Linked DNA regions of Rhodobacter capsulatus SB 1003. The main gene of each other region encodes a partner of the protein of the gene in region 2 in a complex. Links are inferred from orthologs where the notes say so. Each region holds a gene or a part of one and is shown on either strand. Other genes may lie near its edges.

The links.
Region 1: the proteins of RCAP_RS10720 (region 2) and eno are in contact, whole or in part, in a solved structure (PDB 2FYM), measured with the Escherichia coli proteins. The link is inferred for Rhodobacter capsulatus SB 1003 from one-to-one orthologs.
Region 3: the proteins of RCAP_RS10720 (region 2) and pnp are in contact, whole or in part, in a cryo-EM structure (PDB 9QH0), measured with the Escherichia coli proteins. The link is inferred for Rhodobacter capsulatus SB 1003 from one-to-one orthologs.

Annotation. Positions count from the first base shown.
Region 1 is NC_014034.1:1,846,004-1,849,482, reverse strand. The notes cover bases 558-3,444. They hold eno (phosphopyruvate hydratase), read left to right. Parts: upstream 558-1,307; coding sequence 1,308-2,582; downstream 2,583-3,444. Other genes in these bases: RCAP_RS08490 (DUF2798 domain-containing protein), read right to left, coding at 3,136-3,390; RCAP_RS08495 (cupin domain-containing protein), read left to right, coding at 2,707-3,135; RCAP_RS08505 (DMT family transporter), read left to right, coding at 558-1,192. Also shown: RCAP_RS08510 (protein adenylyltransferase SelO), read left to right, coding at 1-242; more of RCAP_RS08505, read left to right, coding at 302-557. UniProt on the Escherichia coli protein: Catalyzes the reversible conversion of 2-phosphoglycerate (2-PG) into phosphoenolpyruvate (PEP). It is essential for the degradation of carbohydrates via glycolysis.
Region 2 is NC_014034.1:2,332,873-2,337,333, reverse strand. What follows is about bases 1-3,358. They hold RCAP_RS10720 (Rne/Rng family ribonuclease), read left to right. Parts: upstream 1-302; coding sequence 303-3,158; downstream 3,159-3,358. Other genes in these bases: RCAP_RS10715 (sulfurtransferase TusA family protein), read right to left, coding at 3,217-3,358. In the rest of the region: more of RCAP_RS10715, read right to left, coding at 3,359-3,474; RCAP_RS10710 (cytochrome c biogenesis CcdA family protein), read left to right, coding at 3,566-4,324; RCAP_RS10705 (penicillin-binding protein 1A), read left to right, coding at 4,436-4,461. UniProt on the Escherichia coli protein: Endoribonuclease that plays a central role in RNA processing and decay. Required for the maturation of 5S and 16S rRNAs and the majority of tRNAs. Also involved in the degradation of most mRNAs.
Region 3 is NC_014034.1:320,020-323,579, forward strand. The notes cover bases 36-3,003. They hold pnp (polyribonucleotide nucleotidyltransferase), read right to left. Parts: upstream 2,613-3,003; coding sequence 459-2,612; downstream 36-458. Other genes in these bases: RCAP_RS01455 (hypothetical protein), read left to right, coding at 170-388. In the rest of the region: preprotein translocase subunit SecE, read left to right, coding at 3,095-3,277; transcription termination/antitermination protein NusG, read left to right, coding at 3,452-3,560. UniProt on the Escherichia coli protein: Involved in mRNA degradation. Catalyzes the phosphorolysis of single-stranded polyribonucleotides processively in the 3'- to 5'-direction. Also involved, along with RNase II, in tRNA processing.

The sequences.
Region 1 (3,479 bases), 490 kb from region 2 along the record:
AGGCGCGGCTGCGCCGCGAGGTGGTGCCGCAGGCCGTGCTCTCGGCGGCCAATCCGGTGCGGATCCCGCGCAACCACCGCCTGGAAGAGGTGATCGCCGCCGCCGTCACGGGCGATTTCGCCCCGTTCCGGCAGCTGCAGGCGGCGCTCGCCCATCCCTTTGATCCCGCGCCCGAATTTGCCGCCTATGAGGCCGCCCCCACGGCAGAGGAACGCGTCACCCGGACCTTCTGCGGCACCTGACTTGTGGCGGATACAATCGCGCTCTGGACCTTTTGGCGGCGCGCTGGCAGGGGACCGCCATGGGACATGGTGTTGAAAATCTCCGCGGAAGTCTGCTGATGGTGCTCGCGATGGCGGGCTTCGCCATCGAGGACATGTGCGTCAAATTCCTGGCCGGGCATCTGCCGGTGGGCGAGATCCTGATGCTGCTGGGCATCGGCGGCACGGCGATCTTTGCGACGCTGGCGCTGCGCAAGGGCGACCGGCTGTTTTCGCGCGATCTGCTCGCCCCCGCGGTGATCGGGCGCAATTTCGGCGAGCTGATCGGCACGCTGGCCTTCGTCTGCGCCGTGGCCTTCACGCCCTTGGCCGAGGCCTCGGCGATCTTGCAGGCGACGCCCCTGGCGGTGACCCTTGGCGCCGCGCTTTTCCTTGGCGAGCAGGTCGGCTGGCGGCGCTGGTCGGCGATCGGCGTCGGTTTTCTGGGCGTCTTGATCGTGATCCGCCCCGGCACCGAGGGGTTTTCGGTGCTCTCGCTTTTCGCCGTCGTCGGCGTGCTGGGCCTGGCCGCGCGCGATGTGGTGACGCGTCGGGTGCCGAAATCCATCACCTCGATGCAGCTTGCAACCTACGGATTTGCTTCGGTGATTCCCGCAGGCGCGCTGCTTGTCCCGTTTCAGGGCCCGATGATCCTGCCCACCGCCTTCGATCTGGCGGGCATTGCCGCGGCGCTGGTCTTTGGCACCGCGGGCTATTATGCGCTGATCGCGGCGATGCGGCTCGGTGAGGTCTCGGTGATCACCCCCTTCCGCTACACGCGGCTGATCTTTGCGCTGATCATCGGCTGGGCGGTCTTTGCCGAAACCCCGGACCGCTGGACGCTGATCGGTGGTGCCATCATCGTCGCCTCGGGGCTTTACACGCTGGCCCGGCAACGCCGTCTGGCCAAGACCGAAGCCCCCGCCGCCTGACGCGAAAAATTCACGAAAAGTCGGACGCTAACAGCGCCGTTACCGCTATCAAGGGCCTTTTCGCTGCGGCTGCCTTGGGCTATGCAGAGGGCGATTTACCAATCGGAGCACTCTCATGAGCACGATCATCGACATCCACGCGCGCGAAATTCTCGACAGCCGCGGCAATCCGACCGTCGAGGTGGACGTCACCCTCGAAGACGGCACGATGGGCCGGGCCGCCGTGCCCTCGGGCGCCTCGACCGGCGCGCATGAGGCGGTGGAACGCCGCGACGGCGACAAGTCGCGCTACATGGGCAAGGGCGTGCTGGAAGCCGTGATGGCGGTCAATGGCGAGATTGCCGAGAACCTGGTGGGCGAGGACGTCACCGATCAGGAAGGCATCGACAAGCTGATGATCGAGCTTGATGGCACCCACAACAAGGGCCGTCTGGGCGCGAATGCGATCCTTGGCGTCTCGCTCGCCTGCGCCAAGGCCGCGGCCGATTTCACCGCGCAGCCGCTTTACCGCTATGTCGGCGGCACCTCGGCCCGCGTCCTGCCGGTGCCGATGATGAACATCATCAACGGCGGCGAACATGCCGACAACCCGATCGACATTCAGGAATTCATGATCATGCCGGTCAGCGCGGGCAATATCCGCGACGCCGTGCGCATGGGGTCCGAAGTCTTCCACACGCTGAAGAAAGAGTTGTCGGCCAAGGGCCTCTCGACTGGCCTTGGCGACGAGGGCGGCTTTGCGCCGATGCTCGCCTCGACCCGCGACGCGCTCGACTTCATCCTGAAGGCGATCGAAAAGGCGGGCTACAAACCGGGCGAGGATATCTATCTGGCGCTTGACTGCGCCTCGACCGAATATTTCAAGGGCGGCAAATACGAGATGAAGGGCGAGGGCCTGTCGCTGACCTCGGCCGAGAATGTCGATTACCTGGCCAAGCTTTGCACCGAATATCCGATCATCTCGATCGAGGACGGCTGCGCCGAGGATGACTGGGAAGGCTGGAAGCTGCTGACCGATGCGCTGGGCGACAAGGTGCAGCTGGTCGGCGACGATCTGTTCGTCACCAACCCGGCGCGTCTGGCCGAGGGCATCAAGAAAGGCGTCGCCAATGCGATGCTGGTGAAGGTGAACCAGATCGGCTCGCTTTCCGAAACGCTGAAGGCGGTCGAGATGGCGCATCGCGCGCGCTACACCAACGTGATGTCGCACCGTTCGGGCGAAACCGAGGATGCGACGATCGCCGATCTCGCCGTCGCCACGAACTGCGGCCAGATCAAGACCGGCTCGCTCGCCCGGTCGGACCGGCTGGCGAAATACAACCAGCTGATCCGCATCGAGGAAATGCTGGGCGAGACCGCCGAATACATGGGCCGCGCCATTCTGAAGTAAGCCTCGGCTTTTTCTTGGTCCAAATACGCAAATTCCGCCGGAGGCCCCCTGCCCCCGGCGGTTTTTCTTTGACTTTGAAGCCTCCGGCGGGCGACTTTGCGCCAAGAAAAACCCGGAGGGGATCATGGGCGAGGCAGATCGGATCATTGCACAGCTGGGGCTGGAACCGCATCCCGAGGGCGGCTGGTATCGCCAGACCTGGGTGGCCGAGGCGGACCCGGGCGCGCGCCCAGTGGGAACGGCGATCCTGTTTCTGCTGAAAGCGGGCGAGGCGAGCCACTGGCACCGGGTGGATGCCGCCGAGATCTGGCATTTTCACGCCGGAAGCCCGCTGGAGCTGCGGATGGCCGCCAGCGACGCCGGGCCGGTGACGCGGCTGCGGCTCGGCCCCGATGTGCTGGGCGCCGAGGTGGTGCAGGGCATCGTGCCCGCGGGCCATTGGCAGGCGGCGCGGACCTTGGGCGACTGGACGCTGGTCGGCTGCACCGTCAGCCCGGGGTTCCGCTTCGAGGGGTTCGAGATGGCCGCGCCGGGGTTTGACATCCCCGGCTGATCAGCCCTCGCGCACGGGGCGGTGCATCACGCGGAAGGCAAGCTTGAACGACAGCGGGCCGACGCCGAGCGACAGCAGGAAGGCCACCGGCCAGGCGGTCAGCCAGTTGCGCAGCCAGATCAGCGCCCAGCCCTCGGGGAAGCCCTGCAGCAGGATGGAAAACAGAAAGGTCATCATCAGCGCCATCAGGCAGGAGATGAACACTTGTGCGAGGATGATGGTCAGCTTTTCGCGTTTGGGATCAGGGTTTTGCATGGTCTCTCTCGATTGGGGCGCCGCGGGTTCGAGATCGACTAGCTCCCGCCCCGAAGGGCGGTGACCGGGATAACCTGACCGGTCTTACG
Region 2 (4,461 bases):
TCCGGGTCTGAGCCTTCGCGAGCGCGGGGCGGACCTTGGATCATCCGATTGGTCGCAAGACCGCACTCTTGCCCCCGGGGCTTCGTTGTCAGGGGGGTTGCAAATCGGCGCGGGGCGACAAGCCCGGCGCTTGGGACGAACCGCGATGGGTTGCACGGCAACGGGATGGGTGATGACGGGCGGGCCGCTTTCGGCCGCCGCCGCCGATATCCGTATGGGCGCCCGAGCCTCAACGACAAACCATGCCCCGCCCGCCTTGCCCGCAAGGCCAAGGTGCGACGCGGCGTGGGGAAACAGGATTTATGGCAAAGAAGATGCTTATCGATGCCACCCACGCGGAAGAAACCCGCGTCGTGGTGGTGGACGGCAACAAGGTCGACGAGTTCGACTTTGAAACAGTAAACAAGCGGCAGCTGGCCGGGAATATCTATCTGGCGAAAGTGACGCGGGTGGAGCCTTCGCTCCAGGCCGCTTTTGTCGATTACGGCGGCAACCGCCACGGCTTCCTCGCCTTCGCCGAGATCCACCCGGATTACTACCAGATCCCGGTGGCCGACCGTCAGGCGCTTCTGGAAGAGGAACGTCTGGCCGCGGAGGCCGAAGAGGCCGAGGAAAACCGCTCGCGCTCGCGCCGGTCGCGGTCGCGCTCCGGGTCCTCGCGCTCGGGCGGGCAGCAGGCCCGGGCCGAGAAGACGGCGGGCCATGATGCCGTCGTGCGCTCGGAAGACATTCCGGGCATGGCGGTGATCGACGAGGCGGCGCCGGGCGAAGAGGCCGGGGCGCTTGAACCCGTGATCGCCGAGGCCGGAAGCTTCGATGCGGTGCCGGAACCGGCTGTTGCCCCCGAAGAGGGCGTGGCCGAGGCGGAGGCCGAGATCGTCGAGGCGGGCGAGGCCGAAGAGGCCGAGGCCCCGCACGAGGTCGAGGAAGAGCACGACCACGACCATGAGCATGACCACGATCACCATGTCCATCCCGTCGATGACGAGATCGAATCGGTGGCCGAGGAGGACGTGGCCGAGGAAATCCATGCGCCCCGTCGCCCGCGCGCGCGGCGCTACAAGATTCAGGAAGTGATCAAGGTCCGGCAGATCATGCTGGTGCAGGTGGTCAAGGAAGAACGCGGCAACAAGGGCGCGGCGCTGACCACTTACCTGTCGCTTGCCGGTCGCTACTGCGTTCTGATGCCGAACACGGCGCGGGGCGGTGGCATTTCGCGCAAGATCACCAATGCGGCCGACCGCAAGAAGCTGAAGGAAATCGCCTCGGAAATGGAGGTGCCGCAGGGCGCCGGGCTGATCATCCGCACCGCGGGCAGCCAGCGCACCCGCACCGAGATCCGCCGCGACTATGAATATCTGATGCGGCTGTGGGAACAGATCCGCGAGCTGACCCTCAAATCGATCGCCCCGGCGCCGATTTACGAGGAAGGCGATCTGATCAAGCGCTCGATCCGCGATCTGTATTCGAAGGACATCGACGAGGTTCTGGTCGAGGGCGAGCGCGGCTATCGCGTCGCCAAGGACTTCATGAAGATGATCATGCCGTCCCACGCGAAGAACGTGAAGCATTACAACGAGCAGCTGCCGCTGTTCGCGCGCTTCCAGGTCGAAAGCTATCTGGCCTCGATGTTCAACCCGGTGGTGCAGCTGAAATCGGGCGGCTATATCGTCATCGGCGTGACCGAGGCGCTGGTCGCCATCGACGTCAACTCGGGCCGGGCCACCAAGGAAGGCTCGATCGAGGAGACCGCGCTCAAGACCAACCTTGAGGCCGCCGAGGAGATCAGCCGTCAGCTGCGGTTGCGCGATCTGGCCGGTCTGATCGTCATCGACTTCATCGACATGGAAGAGCGGAAGAACAACGCCGCCGTCGAGAAGCGTCTGAAAGAGAAGCTGAAAACCGACCGCGCGCGGATTCAGGTGGGGCGGATCTCGGGCTTCGGCCTGATGGAGATGTCGCGTCAGCGGCTGCGTCCGGGGATGCTGGAATCGACCACGCAGCCCTGCCCGCATTGCCATGGCACCGGGCTGATCCGGTCCGATGACAGTCTGGCGCTGCAGGTTCTGCGCGCGATCGAGGAAGAGGGCACCCGGAAACGGAGCCGCGAGGTGCTGGTGAAATGCCCGGTCGCCGTCGCCAACTATCTGATGAACGCCAAGCGCGAACATATCGCTTCGATCGAGGCGCGCTATGGCATGGCGGTGCGGATCGAGGCTGATCCGACGCTGGTCAGCCCCGATTTCAGCATCGAGAAGTTCAAGACCGCGACCCGGATCGTGCCCGAGGTGCATAGCGCCGTCGTGCATGCCAGCGCCGAGCTGATGGCCGAGATCGACGAGGAAGAGATCGTCGAGGAGGAAGAGGACGAGGTCGAAGAGGCCGCGCCCGCGGTGGCTGCGGCCGCGACGGGCGAACCCGGCGAAGGCGCGCCGAAGAAGAAGAAACGGCGTCGGCGGCGGCGGAAGAAAAACGGCGCTCCGGGCGGGACCGATCTGGCGGCCGAGGGCGACGAGGGAGATGAGGGCGAGGACGACGGCGAGGACGAGGGCGACGATGCCTCGGACGAGGATGCCGCCGAAGACGCCGCCCGCGCCGCGGCGGCGGCCGAGCTGGCCGAGGTGAGCCTGCCGATTCTGGACGCCGAAGCGTCGGCGCCCGTGGCCGAGGCGGTTGCCGAAGCGGAAGCCGCGCCCGAAGCGCCGGCGCCGAAGGCGAGCCGGTCGCGGTCGCGCACCAGCAAGGCGAAGAAGGAGGCCGAGGTTGTCGAGGGCGCGGAAGCGCCGGTGAAGAAGACCCGGACCCGCACGACCTCGAAGGCGAAGAAGGAAGCCGAGGCGGCCGCCGCGGCGGCGGCTGCGGCCGCAGCGGAAGCGGAAGCCCCCGTTGCCGAGGCTGCGCCCGCGCCGGTTGCCGAAGCCGAGGCTGCCGAAGCCCCGGCCCCGGTCGAGGCGGTGGTCGAAGCCGCGCCGGGTGTCGAGGCCGCGCCCGAGCCGGTCGTCGAAACTGCGCCCGCGCCGGTGGCGGATGTGGCCCCCGAGGCTGCGCCCGAACCCGAGGCCGAACCCGAGGCTGGGTCTGAACCCGAAGCCGAGACGGATCCGGGCACGCCCGAGGATCCGAAGCCGAAGAAACGCGGCTGGTGGTCGCTGGGCTGAGCCCCGCAGACCGGAAAACCGAAACGCCGGGCCCTGGCCCGGCGTTTTGCTGTGTCGCTCAGCTTTCGGGATCGGGCCGGTCCGGGCCGCGCGCGACGGTGTAGATCAGCACGCCCGCGACCTCCCGGGCCGCGACAAGGGAATGGCCGGATTGGGCGCAGAAATGCGGCACGTCGATCCAGCTGGCGCGGTCGGTCGCCTGCATCTCGACCACGGCGCCTTCGGGCAGGCCGCGCAGGGCCTTGGCCAGCCGCAACACCGGCAGCGGGCACAAAAGGCCGCGCAGATCGAGCGAAAGGGCAGGGGCTGTCGTCATGGGGCGGGCGTAACGCCCGGGCGCGGCCCTGTCCACGGCAATGTGAGCCGTGCCCCGGTGACGCCGGGCCGCAGCCCTGCTAGAAAGGCGCATGACGCCGACTGACCTTCTCTTCGACGCGGGCTTCCTGACCGCCGCCGCCACCGCCTTTCTGGCCGGAGTGCTGTCGTTTCTCAGCCCCTGCGTGCTGCCGATCGTGCCGCCCTATCTGGCCTATATGGGCGGGGTGACGGTCAGCGACATGGGCGCGGGCCGCCCCGCCGCGCGCGGGCCGGTGCTGCTGGCGGCGCTGTTCTTCGTGCTTGGCCTGTCGACCGTGTTCCTGATGATGGGGCTGGGGGCCTCGGCGCTGGGGCAGGCTTTGGGCGCGTGGAAGGACACTCTCGCCAAGGTCTCGGGCCTTGTGGTGATGATCTTCGGCGCGCATTTCATCGGCGTCTATCGAATCGGCTTTCTCGACCGCGAGATGCGCTTTGACACCGGCGATCAGGGCGGCTCGGCGCTTGGCGCCTATCTGCTGGGCCTGGCCTTCGCCTTCGGCTGGACGCCCTGCCTTGGCCCGGTTCTGGGCACGATCGCCTCGATGGCGATGGCCGAGGGCACGATCGGCCGCGGCATGGGCCTTTTGTCCGCCTATGCCGCCGGGCTGGGCCTGCCCTTCCTGATCGTGGCCGCCTTCTTTCCCAGCCTCGGCGGGGCGTTGGCCTTCATGCGCCGCAACATGGGCCGGATCGAGAAGATCTCGGGCCTGCTGCTCTGGACGATCGGGCTGATGATGCTGACCGGGCAGCTCTCGGATCTGTCGTTCTGGCTGCTTGACACCTTCCCGGCGCTGGCGGAGCTGGGCTGATCCCGGCGGGTTCCCGCGGGCGTTTCGTGGTATACAGGAACTTGCTTTGACCCGATCTGCGCCCCGCGCTATAGGGGCGGCAACGGGCCAGATGGCCTTTGGGGGTGCTCCTTGATCCGCTTCATCCTGTCTTCGCT
Region 3 (3,560 bases), 2.0 Mb from region 2 along the record:
CTGCCGGAAAATTTGATCAAATTATTTCCGGCAGGTGGTAACCAAATCTTACCAGTCATGCAGTTTCGGCATCGCGGCATTGCCCAATCCCCGGATTGTGCAAATGCAGCATCAGGCGCAGGTTATCGGTAACGGCGGGATGGTCCTGCCGGTTCCGAAAGACGAAAAGATGCCCCTCGCTTCTGCGCTGTCCCAGCCCCGCCCGCTTGCCCTGCTTGATGTCCTTGCCCGCGCCGTGGCGCAGCTGCGTCAGGCCCGGGCGCAACACCGTGCCTATGTCGCGCTGATGGCCGAATTCGACCGCATGACCGATGCCGACTGGTTCGACCTTGGCCTGTCGCGCCACAATGCCCGCGATCTGGCCCGCCATACCGTCTACGGGCGTTAAGCCCCCGGCCAAGGGGCCGAAAAGCAAAAGCCCCCGCGGTTGCGGGGGCTTTGCCGTTTCCGTGATACGATCAGCCCTCGGGCTGTTCGTCCTTGGCCTTGGTTTCCGGCGGCAGTTCCGCGCCGGTCTCCTGATCGACCATCTTCATGCCAAGGCGCACCTTGCCGCGATCGTCGAAGCCCAGCAGCTTGACCCAGACTTCCTGACCTTCCTTCAGCGCCTCGTTCGGGTGGTTCAGACGCTTGCCCGCGATTTGCGAGACATGGACCAGACCGTCGCGCTTGCCGAAGAAGTTCACGAAGGCGCCGAAATCGACCAGCTTCACCACCTTGCCGCGGTAGATCTTGCCCTCTTCCGGCTCGGCCACGATCGAATAGATCATGTCATAGGCCTTCTTGATGGCTTCGGCATTGGCCGAGGCGATCTTGATCACGCCGTCGTCGTTGATGTCGACCTTGGCGCCCGAGACCTCGACGATCTCGCGGATCACCTTGCCGCCCGAGCCGATCACTTCGCGGATCTTGTCGGTCGGGATCTGCATCGTCTCGATCCGCGGCGCATGGGCCGAGAATTCCTGACGACCGGCCGAGAGGGCCTTCGACATCTCGCCCAGGATGTGCATCCGGCCGTCTTTCGCCTGCGCCAGCGCCTGCTGCATGATCTCGGGGGTGATGCCCGCGACCTTGATGTCCATCTGCAGCGAGGTGATGCCGTTTTCGGTCCCCGCCACCTTGAAGTCCATGTCGCCCAGGTGGTCTTCGTCACCGAGGATGTCGGTCAGAACCGCCCAGCGGCCGTCACTTTCCAGGATCAGACCCATGGCCACACCGGCCACCGGGGCTTTCAGCGGCACACCGGCGTCCATCATCGAGAGCGAGCCGCCGCAGACCGACGCCATCGAGGACGAGCCGTTCGATTCGGTGATCTCGGAGACGACGCGGATCGTGTAGGGGAAGTCGGTCGGCGCCGGAAGCACCGCCTGCAGCGCGCGCCAGGCCAGCTTGCCGTGGCCGATCTCGCGGCGGCCGGGGCTGCCGACGCGACCCACTTCGCCGACCGAATAGGGCGGGAAGTTGTAATGCAGCAGGAAGTTGGAGCGGAAGTTGCCGTTCAGCGCGTCGATGATCTGTTCGTCATCGCCGGTGCCGAGCGTGGTCACGACCAGACCCTGGGTTTCGCCGCGGGTGAACAGCGCCGAGCCATGGGTGCGCGGCAGGATGCCGACTTCCGCCACGATCGGACGGACGGTCTTGTTGTCGCGGCCGTCGATGCGGGCGCCACCGTTGATGATGTCGCCGCGCAGGATGCCCGATTCCAGCGCCTTGATCGCCGAGCCGAGGTTGATGTCGGCCAGATCTTCTTCCGAAAGCTTCGACTTGATCAGATCGACCGTGGCCGAGATCGCGTTCGAGCGTTCCTGCTTGTCGCGCAGCGCGAAGGCGGCGCGCATTTCGGCCTCGCCCGCGGCTTTCACCCGGTCGAGCAGCGCCGAGTAATCCGGCGGATCGAAATGGAAGGGCTCTTTCGCGGCATCTTCGGCCAGCGCGATGATCAGATCGATCACCGGCTGCATCTGTTCGTGGCCGAACTTGACCGCGCCGAGCATCTCGTCTTCGGTCAGCTCATAGGCTTCGGATTCGACCATCATCACGGCGTCTTTCGTGCCCGCGATGACCAGATCCAGACGCTGCTCGGGGTTGTCGCGCAGCTTGGTCATGTCGTCCATGGCCGGGTTCAGCACATAGGCGCCATGGGCAAAGCCCACGCGCGCGGCGCCGATCGGGCCCATGAAGGGCACGCCCGAGATCGTCAGCGCGGCCGAGGCGGCGATCATCGCGACGATGTCGGGATCGTTCACCAGATCGCAGGACAGAACGGTGGCCATCACCAGCACTTCGTTCTTGAAGCCCGGGACGAAGAGCGGACGGCAGGGACGGTCGATCAGACGCGAGACCAGCGTTTCCTTTTCCGAAGGACGCGCCTCGCGTTTGAAGAACCCGCCGGGGATCTTGCCGGCGGCGTAGTATTTTTCCTGATAATGCACGGTCAGCGGGAAGAAATCCTGCCCCGGCTTCGCCTCTTTGGCGAAGGTGACGTTGGCCATGACCGAGGTTTCGCCCAGAGTGGCGATGACCGAGCCGTCGGCCTGACGGGCAACCTTGCCCGTTTCCAGCGTCAGCGTTTCGCCGCCCCACTGGATCGATTTTTTCGTAACGTTGAACATCAGCGTTTCCTGTCTGGGAGCACGCATGGGACCTTCCCATGTCTCCCGGCATATGGCGGCCCCATTGCCGCCGCCCCCCAATCCTTCGCATGCGCCCGGGGGGATTGGGCTCACGTCGCAGATTGTGCGCCCTTACAGGAAAAACGCGCTTTTGGGAAGCAGGAGTTGCGGCGCCGCCCGCGGGGCTGCGTCGAATTGGACCGCGGGAACTGTGCGCAGATCGCCGGCACCCGCTTGACGGCCCCGCACAAGATATGTAGTGACGCGGCAGGCACAGGAGTTTAGCTCAGTTGGTAGAGCATCGGTCTCCAAAACCGAGGGTCGTGGGTTCGAGTCCCCCAACTCCTGCCATCCTTCACTTGCTGAAATCGGATCACGCCGCAGGCTGCGGGTTCGTTTCGGTGTCGGGCGGAACCGCGCAACGCGCTTGAATTCTGCCGCATCTGCGCGTATCCCGGCGCCGTCGCATGAGAGGAAGCAGCATGGCAAACCCGATCCAGTTCCTGAGCCAGGTGCGCTCGGAAGTTGGCAAGATCACCTGGCCGACCCGGCGCGAGGTCGTTTTGACCACCGTCATGGTGCTGACCATGGCGATGGTGGCGGCGATCTTCTTTTCCCTCGTGGATTGGGTGATCAACCTCGGGATCAAGGCAATGTTCATCTGAGGCCATCGAAGCCCTTGAAATACGGGGCGGGCAAGGCTAAACGGGCACGACACTCAAGAACCGGCGTGCATCGATTCGAATGATGCGCGCCGTTCTTTGTTGAGTGAGCAACGGCAAGACCGTTGATCAGACAAAATTTTCGGCGCTCGCCGCCGGGGGGAAAGAGGCAGGTTGATGGCGAAGCGGTGGTATTCGGTTTCCGTTCTCTCGAACTTCGAGAAGAAGGTGGCCGAGCAGATCAAACAGGCCGTGATCGACAAGGGCCTGGGGGACGAGATCGAGG